3 regions of the Thalassospira sp. NFXS8 genome follow, and region 1 is predicted to be linked to each of the others. Evidence: predicted binding sites of a transcription regulator. Region 1 holds the regulator's gene; each other region holds the start of a gene.
What was found. The regulator PhoB, encoded in region 1, activates phosphate uptake and scavenging genes when phosphate is short. The targets are predictions, from matches to a motif close to TNTCATAAAACTGTCA.
Positions count from the first base shown of each region.

Region 1 (4,384 bases):
ATTCTTAAGCAATTATCCGATGAACGTCAGTTACATACCCGTTTTGGCCGGGCTGCATTGGCGGTTTTGCTGTTGCAAGACGTGTCGGTCGGACCGTTTTTGATCATGGTGCAGGCGGCGGGCAACACCACCAGTACCACCAGCCCGTGGGTCAGTATTCTGGCCGGGTTTGGTGCGGTTGCCCTTTTATTGCTGGCGGGGCGGTATTTATTACGTCCGATGTTTCGCGCCATTGCCGCCCTGCACAACCCCGAACTGTTTGCCATTGGCACCCTGTTTGCGGTGCTGGCTGCCAGCACCCTGACCGAAATGGCAGGTCTTTCCATGGCGCTGGGCGCGTTTATTGCCGGCGTCATGTTGGCCGAAACCGAATTTCGCCACCAGATCGAAGCCGACATTGCCCCGTTTCGCGGGGTGTTTCTATCGCTGTTTTTCATGTCAGTTGGCATGTCGGTCGATATCGGGGTGGTTTACAATCACGCGATCACGGTGATTTTGGGCGTGGCGGCCCTGCTGTTGATCAAGGCCGCAATCCTGTTTGTACTGTCGCTGGCAACACGGTTTGACCGTGCCGTTTCGATCCGCATTGCAATGGGGCTTGCGGGCGGCGGCGAATTTGCCTTTGTCATGTTTACACTGGCCGCCCAAAACGGTGCCATCACACCCGATCTTGCCGCCATTCTTGTGCCGATTGTTGCCATTTCCATGGCCGTAACACCCAGCCTGATCAGCCTGGGCAAAAAGCTGGAAGATATCCTGCACCCGCGCGAAACCGACCAGCTTGGTGAAATTGAAAGCCACACCGAAGGGGTTGAACATCATGTGCTGATTATTGGCTGTGGCCGCGTTGGCCGCGTTTTGGCGCGTTTGTTAAAAACCCGGAATATTCCCTTTATCGTGCTGGAATCCGACGCCCAGCAAGTTGCACGGGGCCGTGCCGAAGGATTACCGGTTTATTTTGCCGATGGCTCGCGTCCGGAAAGTTTTCGGGCGGCCCATACCGATCAAGCCCATGTGGCCGCCGTTGCCATGGGCACCCCGCATGAAACCGAAAAAACCGTGGCCTTGCTGCGCCAGCATTACCCGCATTTAAAAATTTTCGCCCGCGCCCAGGACATTTCCCATATCGGCGCATTGGCCCGCAGCGGTGCCAATGCCGCCATCCCCGAAGTGTTGGAAACCGGCCTGCGCCTGTCAGACCATGTATTATCAGCCTGCGATGTCCCCCAGGATGAAATTGATACCGAAATTGCCAAATTCCGCCGTGCCGACATGCTGCTGATGAACGAACTGGCACCACGCGCGCCATCACATTCACCCGGCAGCGCCACAAAACCGATCAGTGCGCCATCTACGGCACCCGCAACGGCGACGGCCAAAACCACCGCTTCCGCCCCCCTGTCCGGCGAAAAGCCATAACGAAGGGCGACAATATTTCAATATTGTATAAAACAAGGCCCTGTCATGTGACAGGGCCTTGTAATTTCAGTGTAAATTGCGAAATTCTGTCACAATTTACTTAAATAAAAATGCCGGTTACGCAGCGGCATCATCGTCAAGGGCATAGCCCGCCGCACGAACAGTCCGAATAACGTCCTTGGTGCCTTTAACATCGTTCAATGCTTTGCGCAGACGGCGAATATGCACATCTACCGTGCGGGTTTCGACATAGATATTCGGCCCCCAAACGGCGTTAAGTAACTGTTCGCGCGAGAAAACCCGCCCCGGATGTTCCAGAAAATACCGCAACAGGCGAAATTCTGTCGGCCCCAGATGGATCGGTTTGCCACTGCGGTTAACCCGGTGCGCGGCCAAATCCATTTCGATATCAGAATAGATCAACTGCCCCTGTGGTTGCGCCGGACCCGACCGACGCAAAAGCGCACGGATACGGGCCAGCAATTCGCCAATGGCAAAGGGCTTGGTCACGTAGTCATCGGCACCGGTATCAAGGCCACGAATACGGTCGCCTTCTTCGCCGCGTGCGGTCACCATAATCACCGGCAAATCCCGGCTTTCCGGTTTCCGGCGGATCTGGCGGCACACCTCGATCCCCGACATGACCGGCAACATCCAGTCGAGCAAAACCAGATCAACATGGGTTTCAGCCATGATTTTCAAGGCTTCGTCGCCATCACCGGCTTCGACAACATTCATGCCTTCGCGTTCAAGGTTATAGCGCAACATCGTAACGATGGCGGCTTCATCCTCGACAATAAGAACCGTAGGATCCATCCTGTTATTCCCCTGCCTCGTTGGGTTCAATCACAGCAAAATTGGCAGCGTCATTTTTCGGACGGCCATCAACGGGCAAATCTTCACCCTTGATCCGGTAATAGATCGTTTCAGCGATGTTGGTGGCATGATCGCCAATACGTTCAATGTTTTTGGCAATGAACAAAAGATGGGTCGATGCGGTAATGTTGCGCGGATCTTCCATCATATAGGTCAGCAATTCGCGGAACAGCGAATTGTACATATCGTCCACTTCCTGGTCCCGCGCCCAAACGCGCTGGGCCTTTTCGGCATCGTTTTCGATATAGGCGTCCAGAACGTCCTTGATGATTTCCTGGGCCAGGCGCGCCATGTTGGGAATAACCTGAACCGGGCGGATCGGCGCCATCTGGTTAAGAACCTGTGCGCGTTTGGCAATGTTCTTGGCCAGATCGCCAATGCGTTCGAGATCGTTCGACAGTTTCAATGCCGTAACGACCTGTCGCAAATCATCGGCCATCGGCTGACGCAGGGCCAGAACACGTACAGCAAAATCCTGCACTTCCTGTTCTAGCTTATCAATCCGCAGGTCCGAAACAATGACCTGTTCGGCCAGTTCGGAATCGCGTTTTGAAATGGCGCGAATGGCCGAAATCAGCTGGCTTTCGGCCAAACCGCCCATTTGCGAAATGATATTGTTCAACCGTGTCAGTTCATCGTCAAATGAACTGACGATATGGCTTTCTTCTTTTCTCATCGTATTACCTCCTGCCCGGCTTAGCCGAAGCGCCCAGTGATATAGCCTTTGGTGCGTTCGTCTCGCGGGTTGGTAAAAATTTGGTCCGTTTCGCCGACTTCCACCAGTTTACCCAGGTGGAAAAAAGCCGTGCGCTGCGACACACGCGCGGCCTGCTGCATGGAGTGAGTGACGATGACAATTGTGTAGTTCGAACGCAGCTCGTCGATCAGTTCCTCGACCTTGGCGGTCGCGATCGGATCAAGCGCGGAACAGGGTTCATCCATCAAAATAACTTCGGGGCTGACCGCAACGGCACGGGCAATGCACAGGCGTTGCTGCTGCCCCCCGGAAAGACCGGTGGCAGGCGATGCCAAACGGTCTTTGACTTCTTTAAGCAGGCCAGCCTTTTCCAGCGAAGTCATGACGATTTCGTCAAGTTCATCGCGGGAATTGACCAGACCATGAATACGCGGGCCATAGGCCACGTTATCGAAAATCGATTTTGGAAACGGGTTCGGTTTTTGAAACACCATGCCGATGCGGGCACGCAACTGCACCACATCAATAACCTTGTCGTAGATATCGCGGTCATCAAGAGTAACCTTGCCGTTGATGGACACGCCATCAATGGTGTCGTTCATGCGGTTCAGGCACCGCAAAAACGTCGATTTACCACAGCCCGACGGGCCGATCAGCGCGGTGACTTCGCGTTCAACAACATCAAGGTCAACATTATAAAGTGCCTGCGCGTCGCCATAAAACAGGTTCAGGTCGCGGGCCGCCATTTTCGAATTACCCCGCGTTTGCGGTGCGTTCGTCATTGCATCAGTCGTTACAACAGCCATTTTACCACTTCCGTTCAAATTTCTTGCGCAATAACACAGCCAACCCGTTCATCAGGATCAGGAAGGCCAGCAACACCATAATCGCCGCCGAGGTTTTTTCGACAAAGGCGCGTTCCGGGCTGTCTGCCCACAGGTAAATCTGCACAGGCAACACCGTTGCCGCATCCATTGCACTGCCGGGAATATCAACAATAAAGGCCACCATCCCGATCATCAAAAGCGGGGCGGTTTCGCCCAGTGCCTGAGCCATCCCGATGATGGTACCGGTCAGAATGCCCGGCATGGCAAGCGGCAAAACATGGTGGCTAACCGTTTGCACGGGTGACGCCCCAAGGCCAAGGGCCGCCTGGCGAATAGAGGGCGGTACAGCCTTGATCGCGGCACGCGCGGCAATGATGATGGTTGGCAATGTCATCAATGCCAGGGTCAAACCACCAACAACCGGGGCCGAACGCGGCAAATGCATCACGTTAAGATAAAGTTCCAGCCCCAGCAGACCAAACACGATGGAAGGAACAGCCGCGAGATTGTTGATATTGACTTCAATAATCTGGGTCAGGCGGTTTTTCGGGGCAAATTCTTCAAG
Region 1 covers NZ_JAGEMF010000002.1:774,305-778,688, reverse strand. The annotation lists gene J4E05_RS12700 (cation:proton antiporter domain-containing protein) at 1-1,419, shown strand, start outside; gene phoB (phosphate regulon transcriptional regulator PhoB) at 1,537-2,235, opposite strand; gene phoU (phosphate signaling complex protein PhoU) at 2,240-2,971, opposite strand; gene pstB (phosphate ABC transporter ATP-binding protein PstB) at 2,992-3,798, opposite strand; gene pstA (phosphate ABC transporter permease PstA) at 3,800-4,384, opposite strand, start outside.

Region 2 (4,384 bases), 570 kb from region 1:
CTTCTGGCGGGCCTGCCTGAAAATGCCGCCACCCCGGCAGCCCAAACCGGCACCCAAAAACATGCCGTTATCGGGCATCACGCCAGATGACGCGATGGCGCTGAGTGACCTCGACCTGTCGCCCGTGCCGGTAAATTGGGCAGGCGGACTGGCCGAGCGATTTACCCCTGGTGAAAAATCCGCCCGCCAGAAATTACATGACTTTATCGACGATCGCCTGGTGGATTATGCTGACCTGCGCGACCGACCTGATCATTTGGTAACATCCGAACTTTCCCCGCATTTACGTTTTGGTGAAATCAGCCCGCGTGAAATATGGCACGCGCTAACCCACCATGCCGAAGCCGAGCCCGGGCACGGCAAAACTGCATCAAAATTTTTATCCGAACTGGGCTGGCGCGAATTTGCCCATCATGTGCTGTTTCATGCCGATGATTTGCGCCACACCCCCCTGCAGGCGCAATTTGCCCACTTCCCGTGGCGCGACGACAAAGCCGACCTGAAGGCATGGCAACGCGGGCAAACCGGTTACCCGATTGTGGATGCCGGCATGCGCGAACTTTGGCATACCGGCTATATGCATAACCGGGTCCGCATGATTGTCGGGTCGTTGCTGGTCAAACATTTGTTGCAACACTGGCACCATGGGCTGGAATGGTTTGATGACACCCTGGTCGATGCCTGCCCGGCGGCGGACCCGTTTTCATGGCAATGGATTGGCGGTAGCGGGGCAGATGCAGCACCGTATTTTCGCATTTTCAACCCGGTTTTACAGGGTGAAAAATTTGATTCAAACGGCGATTATGTGCGCCGGTGGGTGCCGGAACTTCGCGAATTGCCAAACACCCACATCCATAAACCGTGGGAGGCCCCTGCCCTTATCCTGCACGGGGCGGGTGTTAAACTCGGGCACACATACCCCGAACCGATTGTCGATTTAAAAGGGGGGCGCGACCGCGCCATGAATGCCTATCGCGACATGAAAGCCGCCAGCACCGGGGACGATACGCAGTAAAGGAAAAGTGCTTTGACCCCTACCCGGCCTGTCGCAATCTGACAGGACCGGGATGAATTGCCGGTTTAGCGGAACCAGACACCGCAAACAGCCAAAATCAGGGGTTCTTTAACGCCAAAACGGCTTTTGTTTATCAAAGGCTTTCCATGCGGCGGCTATTCCCTGTAACCGGTAATCAGCCCGCGCGCCATACCAGCCCGCAATTCGCCCGACGCCGATCAAACCTGCGGCATCAAGGTCAGGTTGCAGTACCGATAGTCTGGCTTCGGCAACGGCAGCATCATTTAACTGACCCAGAATATCCTGCAATTCGGCCAGGCTGCTGCGAAATTTTTTAACCGATTTACCGCCATAGATTTCATAGAAAAAATCACAGGCATAACGCATCTGTTTTACATCCAGCCGCCAGGCATGCAGGCCGGTGATGCTAAGTTCGGTCAAATTATCGCCGCGACGGGCCATGCGCTTGCGCGCTTTTTCCAAAAGTGATGCGGCCAGTTCGCCAATCGGGGCGGACATGGCTCGCATTTGTGCCGCACTGGCCCCCGATGCCCAGCGCGAATAGCTCGACCATGCACCAAGCAGCAAACAAAGTTGCTGATAATCTGACGATTCCAGCATTGCAATTGCGACCTTGAAGGCCAGCGCACGCTGCCCTTCGGCGGCTTTGCGCAATTCGGCATTCGGGCCGTGTTCGGTTTTGTCAGGAAACCGCAGCTCAATGGTCGGCAGAGTTTCGTCCAAAAACACGTCCCAGTCGCGCAAGGCATCCAGCCCCTTGGCGCAGGATTTTAACAGGCGGCGAATTAAAACAGCTTCGCCCGCCGGCAGGTTATGGCGAAACAGGCTAAAGGCAACACGCAACCTGCGCATTCCGACGCGCATCTGATGGCACCCTTCGGGGTGCAGGTCTTTGCGCACACAGACTTCGTTGCCCAAAATCATGGTTACACCCTGGGCAATCACCGCGCGAAAGGCTTCTTCCGCACTCATATCGGCCTGCAAACCAACCGGATCGGCACGATAAAATGTTGGCTGTTCATCAAAATAAAGCGACCGACCGCGTGATGCCTTGGAACGCAAACTTAAATACAGCGGCACGGTGCGCTGCAATTCCAGCGCCAGGTCAAACAAGGTGGCAGGGTGGCCTTCCTTTAATTCCAGTTCAACTTCGGAAATCGGGGATTCGCGGTTTCCGGCACGCACCACACCCTGGTCAATTGCCAGTTCCATCACCGCATCCCGATACCCCAGATCAACGCTGGTGCGCGCAAGATCGGTTTCAAAAATGCGTTCGATTTTCTTGCTTTTAACCATCTTGTCGAGCAAGGCGAGAACGTCCTGATCGCTGAATTTTGACAGATCAAGTTCACCGTTTTCAAGCTCGACCGTCCATTCCTGTCGCTCTGGCAGGGCGGCGCGCAGTCCGTTGGATGCCTTAACCGTTTGCTCCCATCCGGTGGCACCTTTTTTTCGCACCCGAATCGCAAGCCCTTTGCGTGACAGCGATAATTTCGGCGTATCGTAATAGATCGACACCAGTTGCGTTGTCGATAAACGCCGCCCTTCTTTTACTTCGCGCAGAACCGGCGCTTGTTTAAGACGATTCACATGCTTCGGATCGATCCGCATCTTTAGCTCGATCTCGATCTGTTTCTCCGCCATGCCGGATCCTTCTAATGCAACCTGTTTCTGATCAAGCGTCTAACGCCGCATCACACGGTTCGCTCAAACAGCTATTCTATCGTGAAACATATTTCAGCAATTTGAAATGATATCGCTCATACATGCATCAATTCTTTGTAATATTCCTGTAAAAATCAGGGTAAATCGCGGAAATGCAAGCATTTTTACGCCAAAACACCGGTATGTGAAGTACGATGTTCATCTGAATATCGAACCCGGCCAAGTCATGTTCATACAGTCACGACTCCGGTCTGTTTCGCACATTTTCTACCCTGTTTTACGCAGGACAAAAAACAGGCCGGGCTACGACAAATCCCGAATGGCGGATTCTTGCAAACAGATGCACCGTTGCAAAAGAATAAAGTATTGTGGAAATTGACCCTGAAAAAAGGCACAAAAAAACCCGGCCAAAGCCAGGTTTGTTTTGATCTTCAAGTGGTGCCCGGAGGCGGATTCGAACCACCGACACGCGGATTTTCAGTCCACTGCTCTACCAACTGAGCTATCCGGGCAACCTTGAAGCGTTTCCGTTTCCGGAAGCGTTCCCTGCGGAACGAGCGGGGTTATACAAGCTGGCTTTCACCTTGTCCAGCCTGTTTTCGCATTTTTTTTGAACTTAAAATTCGTCTTCATCTTCAAGGTCTTCAAGATACTCTGGCGGCTCGGTCGCGGGGACGGCATAGCTGGCGTTCAGCCATTTGCCCAAATCCAGATCCGCACAGCGTTTTGAACAGAACGGTTTGTATTTTTCCACCACCGGGGCGCCACACATCGCACATTCCGTAATCTTCGATTGCGCCTTGCTGGTTCCCGATGCCGTCATTTTACCTGCCATACCCTAAACCCTTTCAATCACATATTGATCCAGTGCCAGATCGGCATCTGCCACCCGTTGCGGCAACACACCAAACAGGTCGGTTAAAATACGCTGGCAATTTTCCTGTTCGTTAAACATCCGGGCGATAACCGGATGCAGGCGCAAGCAACATTGCCCCATCGGCTGATGGCGCAAGGCACCTGCAATGCCACGCAAAACGGTGTTTTTGGCTGCTTCGTGCCTGGGCACGCCCCATTGGGTTAACGAACCACCTTTATCAAACATCAGCGATGCCAAATCGGCCCCGCTGCGCTGGCGCGTCAGCTCATATAAACCTAACCGGGTGAAACCGCCCATTTGCACCGCACCATCCATTTCGGCGCCAAACCGGGTTCGCAAGGCTGCTTCAAACGCATCACGGGCGGCCCGGCCCGGCATTCGGATCGGGTCGATCACCACCAAACCGCCAATATTGCGTATAATCACCTGATCAACAATTTCAGATGCCGCAGCCAGATTAACATCCAGATTGCGCCGGTCGGCATTTGCCCCGGTTCCGGTTTGCGCGCCGCCTGCATTAACATCGATGGCGCAAAGTGCTGTTGTTTGTTCAATTGCAATCCAGCCACCGCCGGGCAAGTCCACCCGCACCCCCAGCGCCTCGTCCAGCGCCTTTTCAACGCCTTGATGGGTAAACAGCAATGAATTGCCCTTATGTGCGCTCAGTGCCGCATCATCGGCCCCATGTGCGCGCAAAAGACCCCGCAGCCGGATATATTCAGCCATACCATCCACGATACATGGCAAACCGGCCATGACATGGCGTTCAATCACCTGATCAACATCGGACAAGGCCCGAAAAACCT
Region 2 covers NZ_JAGEMF010000002.1:1,340,865-1,345,248, reverse strand. The annotation lists gene J4E05_RS15215 (cryptochrome/photolyase family protein) at 1-1,015, shown strand, start outside; gene J4E05_RS15210 (CYTH and CHAD domain-containing protein) at 1,124-2,680, opposite strand; tRNA gene J4E05_RS15205 (tRNA-Phe) at 3,138-3,213, opposite strand; gene J4E05_RS15200 (DNA gyrase inhibitor YacG) at 3,318-3,536, opposite strand; gene J4E05_RS15195 (ribonuclease E/G) at 3,540-4,384, opposite strand, start outside.
Region 2: a site for PhoB is predicted at 2,817-2,832, ahead of J4E05_RS15210 (CYTH and CHAD domain-containing protein). Genes of this name have one in related genera too.

Region 3 (4,384 bases), on a different contig from region 1:
AACGTTTGTGGGTCAAACAGGCTGTCGCCCCGAAACAAAAGGTATGGCACCGTTTTCAACGTGCTGCCGCCGGTATATTGGCGGTTCCAATGTTGCGCCCTACTGTTTCGCCTGGCGGTTGTCGCGGGTTGCGTTTTGAAACCAGCCATTTATTGCGCATGCGCGACCACGGCGTTCATGTTCCTGAACTGGTTATGATCGATGATGACTGGATTGTGCTGCGCGATAATGGCCACATCCTGAAAGATCAGATCAAGGCGGCGGTGGCAGCGGGTGACACAGCTAAAACCTGTGACCTGATTGAAAGGGCCGCAACCGGATTGGCCGATTTACATGCCCGTGAGTGCGCCCATGGCGCGCCATTGTTGCGTAACATCACGATTTGCAAGGATGGCAGCACCGGGTTTATCGATTTTGAAGAAGACCCGGAAGGATGCATGCCGATCGCCGATGCGCAGGCACGTGACGTTTTGCTGTTTTTGTTTTCAATCCAGCGTGAAATAAAAAAACGGCCCGATCTTTTACAACTGGGATGGCATAAATATCAGTTGCATGCAGGTCGCAATGCAGCGCCCTTGCGGCCACTGGCAACGGTGCTGCATCGGATTTTCCCGGTCTATTTATTGCTGCTATTGTTCCGCCGCTGGCTGGGCACCGATGCCATTACCGCGTTGCAAACATATCAAACCCTGTATCGCGATGTCGGGTCACTTGCGGGCAACCCGCGCATTGGTGAAAATAGCAACAACAGCACAATCCAATAAAATTATTGGGCAGGCTGGGGTTGCGGAATATCGCTTTGCGGGGCGCTTGTCGCTCCTGCGATGAGGGGGCTATCTTGTGCCGTGCCGGTGCCCAGGCCTTCGGAAAGGGTAATTCTGGCGGCGACTTCGCCATTAAACCCGCCCGAAAACGGGGCAAGGTTGTGCAAAAACTGCTGAGCCGAATGATGCCAGCTATATTTTTCAGCCAGGGCGCGGGCATCGGCGCGGTTCAGTTTTAAGGCATCAAGGGCGGCCTGGCGCAAATCGTCGTTGATGGCGCCTGCCTTGGTGCCGCGTACAATGTCGGCAGGGCCTTGCACCGGGAAAACGGCAACCGGTGTGCCCGATGCCAGGGCTTCAAGAATGACCAGTCCGAAGGTATCTGTTTTGCTGGGAAAGACAAAAACATCGGCCGAGGCAAAGGCAACAGCCAGGCTTTCGCCGGTTTTTTTGCCCAGAAACTGCGCCTGGGGATGTTTTTGTTTCAATTCGTTTAGCTGGGGGCCGTCCCCGACGACAAATTTGGTGCCGGGCAGGTCAAGGTTTAGAAAATGGCCGATATTTTTTTCGACTGCGACCCGGCCAACAAACAGCCAGTGTGGTTTTGGAAAATCGCCAAAGCTGGCATGTTCACGCGGGTGAAACAGCGATAAATCCACCCCGCGTGACCAGATTTGCAAATTGTCAAACCCCCATTGGGTCAGTTCATCGCGCAGGGAATCTGTGGCGACCATTACCGATTGTGATTTGCCATGAAAACGGCGCATCCCGCGATAGGAAATGGAAAGCGGCAATTTGGTCCGCGCGTGAAGATATTCGGGGAACCGGGTATGATAGGCGGTTGAAAACGGTAATTTACGTTTCAGGCAATAGGCCCGCGCCGCCTGGCCAAGGGGGCCTTCGGTTGAAATATGAATGGCAACAGGTTGCATCGCGTCAATCATGCGCGACAATTTGCGCCGGGCAAAAATGGCCAGCCGGATTTCCGGGTAAGTCGGGCAGGGAATGGTTGTAAACTGATCGGGCGAAATGACGCGAACGTCGTGTCCGTCGGCAATCAGTTCGTCACGCACGGTTTCCAGCGTTCTGACAACGCCATTGACTTGCGGGCGCCAGGCATCGCTGACAATCAGAATTCTCATGCTGTTTTTCCCATGGGGGTGTTTTGCGTTTGCGCGCCCGAAGCGCGGCCTTTCCCCGAATGTGCGGACGTGGATTGTGGTGTGGCACTTCGAAACAGGGACATTAACCGTCCCAGGCCCAGGCTTGCCGGGGTGCTGCTGTTGGCATCGGGCGGGCCAATATAGGACATCGCCATATTGCGCATTTCAGCCCAGTGCAGCAATTCAAGCTCGCCATCCCTGTGTTCGACAAGGGCGGTGCAACTTTCAACCCAGTCGCCGTCATTGCAATACAGAACCTTGCCGATCATGCGTTTTTCGGCGTGGTGAATATGGCCGCAAACCACCCCGTCAACCTTGCGTTTGGTTGCGGCGTGGGCCACGGCGGTTTCAAAGTCGCAAATGAACTGAACCGCGTTTTTAACCCGGTTTTTAAGATACGCCGATAGCGACCAGTAGCCGTAACCCAGTTTGCGCCGGGCAGCGTTGAAATACCGGTTCAGCATGATGGCAAGGTTATAGGCCGTGTCGCCCAGATAGGCGAGCCAGCGGGCATATTTGACAACCCCGTCAAATTCGTCGCCATGTATGACCAGCAGGCGTTTGCCATCGGCGGTGGTGTGAATGTCGTTCATGCGGACATCGACATGACCAAATGTCATATCGACAAATTCACGGGCAAATTCATCATGGTTGCCAGGCACGAAGATAACCTTCGCACCATTTTTGGCCTTTTCCATGATGTTGGTGATGACGGCATGGTGGCTTTCCGGCCAGTACCAGCTTTTTTTCAGTCGCCAGCCATCAATGATGTCGCCGACCAGGTAGTAGGTATCGGCCGTGACTTCATTTAAAAAATCTACCAGCAATTCTGCTTGGCAACCGCGTGTTCCCAGATGTACATCAGAAATCCACACCGTGCGGTAATGCGGTTTCGTGTTCATTGCTGTCATCGTTGCCCTCCATGTCCCCATTCAAAGGATGGTCAGGCACCGTTTTATTGGGCTCGACCACTATCTGAATAAAACAAAAAGAGCGAACACATAACCCGTTCACATAAATTTATCAGTATTGAAAGGATTTTGTTACATGTTTACTTTTGTATAAGGGGGTAAAGAAACTATTTTTCATTTTTATTACAGGTAATATTTGTTTCATGTCTGATGATGGCATCACGATTATTTTCAACCCGCGTGCCGGTGGTAACAAACAGCGGTTTTTGTCATCTATACTTCAGCGGGCAGGGGTAAAAGTTGAATTATTACAAACAACTCATCCCGGTCATGCCCGAGAACTGGCAAAGCGGGTACGCGCCGGGCGGCGGTTATATGTCGCGGGTGGTGATGGATCGTTAAACGAGGCCTTGAATGGTTTGCTTGATGCGCAAATCGAGGGTCACGACGTTCCGCCATTGGGAATCATTCCGTTGGGAACGGCAAATGTGCTGGCTGTGGAAGTTGGGCTGGGCGTAAATACGCGGGCGGTTGCCAGCTATATCAACGACCCGGTTCATGTCTGGGTGCGGCCCGGTTTGGTAAACGGGCGTGCGTTTTTTCTGATGGTCGGTATCGGTGCCGATGCCGACACGGTGGCAAATGTATCGCTGAAATTAAAACGGCTGATTGGCAAGGGGGCCTATGTGCTTGAAGGGCTGCGCAATATTGCCTTTCCCCGCCATCGCGATTTTGAGGTTAATATCGGTCGTGACCAATACCGGGTGGCCGGGGTGGTTGCCACCCATGCCAGCCATTATGGCGGCAAGTTTATCATTTCGCCGCAGGCCAGCCTGACCGATAACAAACTGGATGTGGTTTTAATGCCCGCCAGCGGCAGCCTGGCAACCGCACGCTATGGGCTAGCCTTAACAATGAACCGCCTTTTTCGCCAATCCGACGTCAGCGTGATCCGCACCGAACGGTTAACAATCACCAGCCATTGTGGCCCCGCCCCCGTGCAGATCGACGGGGAAAGTGCCGGGCAAATGCCCTGTGAAATCAGCCTGTCGCCCTATCCGGTGCGGCTGATGGTGCCTCGCGCCTATCCCGGGGTCACCGCAGGGTCCTCTTCCACGCAGGCCGAGCCGCTAAAAATAGCCGGTACCGCCCAATAGTCACATTTCATCTGGGGCGGCGGCAGGTGGCCTGACAGGAAACATGACATCTGCTTTTGTCGCAAACAGTCCCTGTCATGTTCCCCGATATTGATGGTCTTTTCCGTACTGCTACGGTCCGGTTTTTTCGATTATGTGCGTAGCCCTGTGTCGGGCCTGATTTTGCCCTAACCTGCGCGGACCTTGGCAATGAAGTTATCGACCTCGCGGCGTAAATTTTCGGCCGAGGTTGAAAGCTCGCGTGCGCTTGATAAAACCTGCCCTGCTGCAGCTCCGCCTTCGTTCGCGGCTTCGCTGACTTGCGATATCGCAGCGGAAACATCGTGTGTGCCAGCCGAGGCCTGGGCAATATTGCGGGCAATTTCCTCGGTGGCGGCGTTTTGTTCCTC
Region 3 covers NZ_JAGEMF010000001.1:1,601,734-1,606,117, reverse strand. The annotation lists gene J4E05_RS07300 (BUD32 family EKC/KEOPS complex subunit) at 90-764, shown strand; gene J4E05_RS07295 (glycosyltransferase family 4 protein) at 767-1,906, opposite strand; gene J4E05_RS07290 (UDP-2,3-diacylglucosamine diphosphatase) at 1,903-2,838, opposite strand; gene J4E05_RS07285 (diacylglycerol/lipid kinase family protein) at 3,042-3,995, shown strand; gene J4E05_RS07280 (methyl-accepting chemotaxis protein) at 4,163-4,384, opposite strand, start outside.
Region 3: a site for PhoB is predicted at 3,011-3,026, ahead of J4E05_RS07285 (diacylglycerol/lipid kinase family protein). Genes of this name have one in related genera too.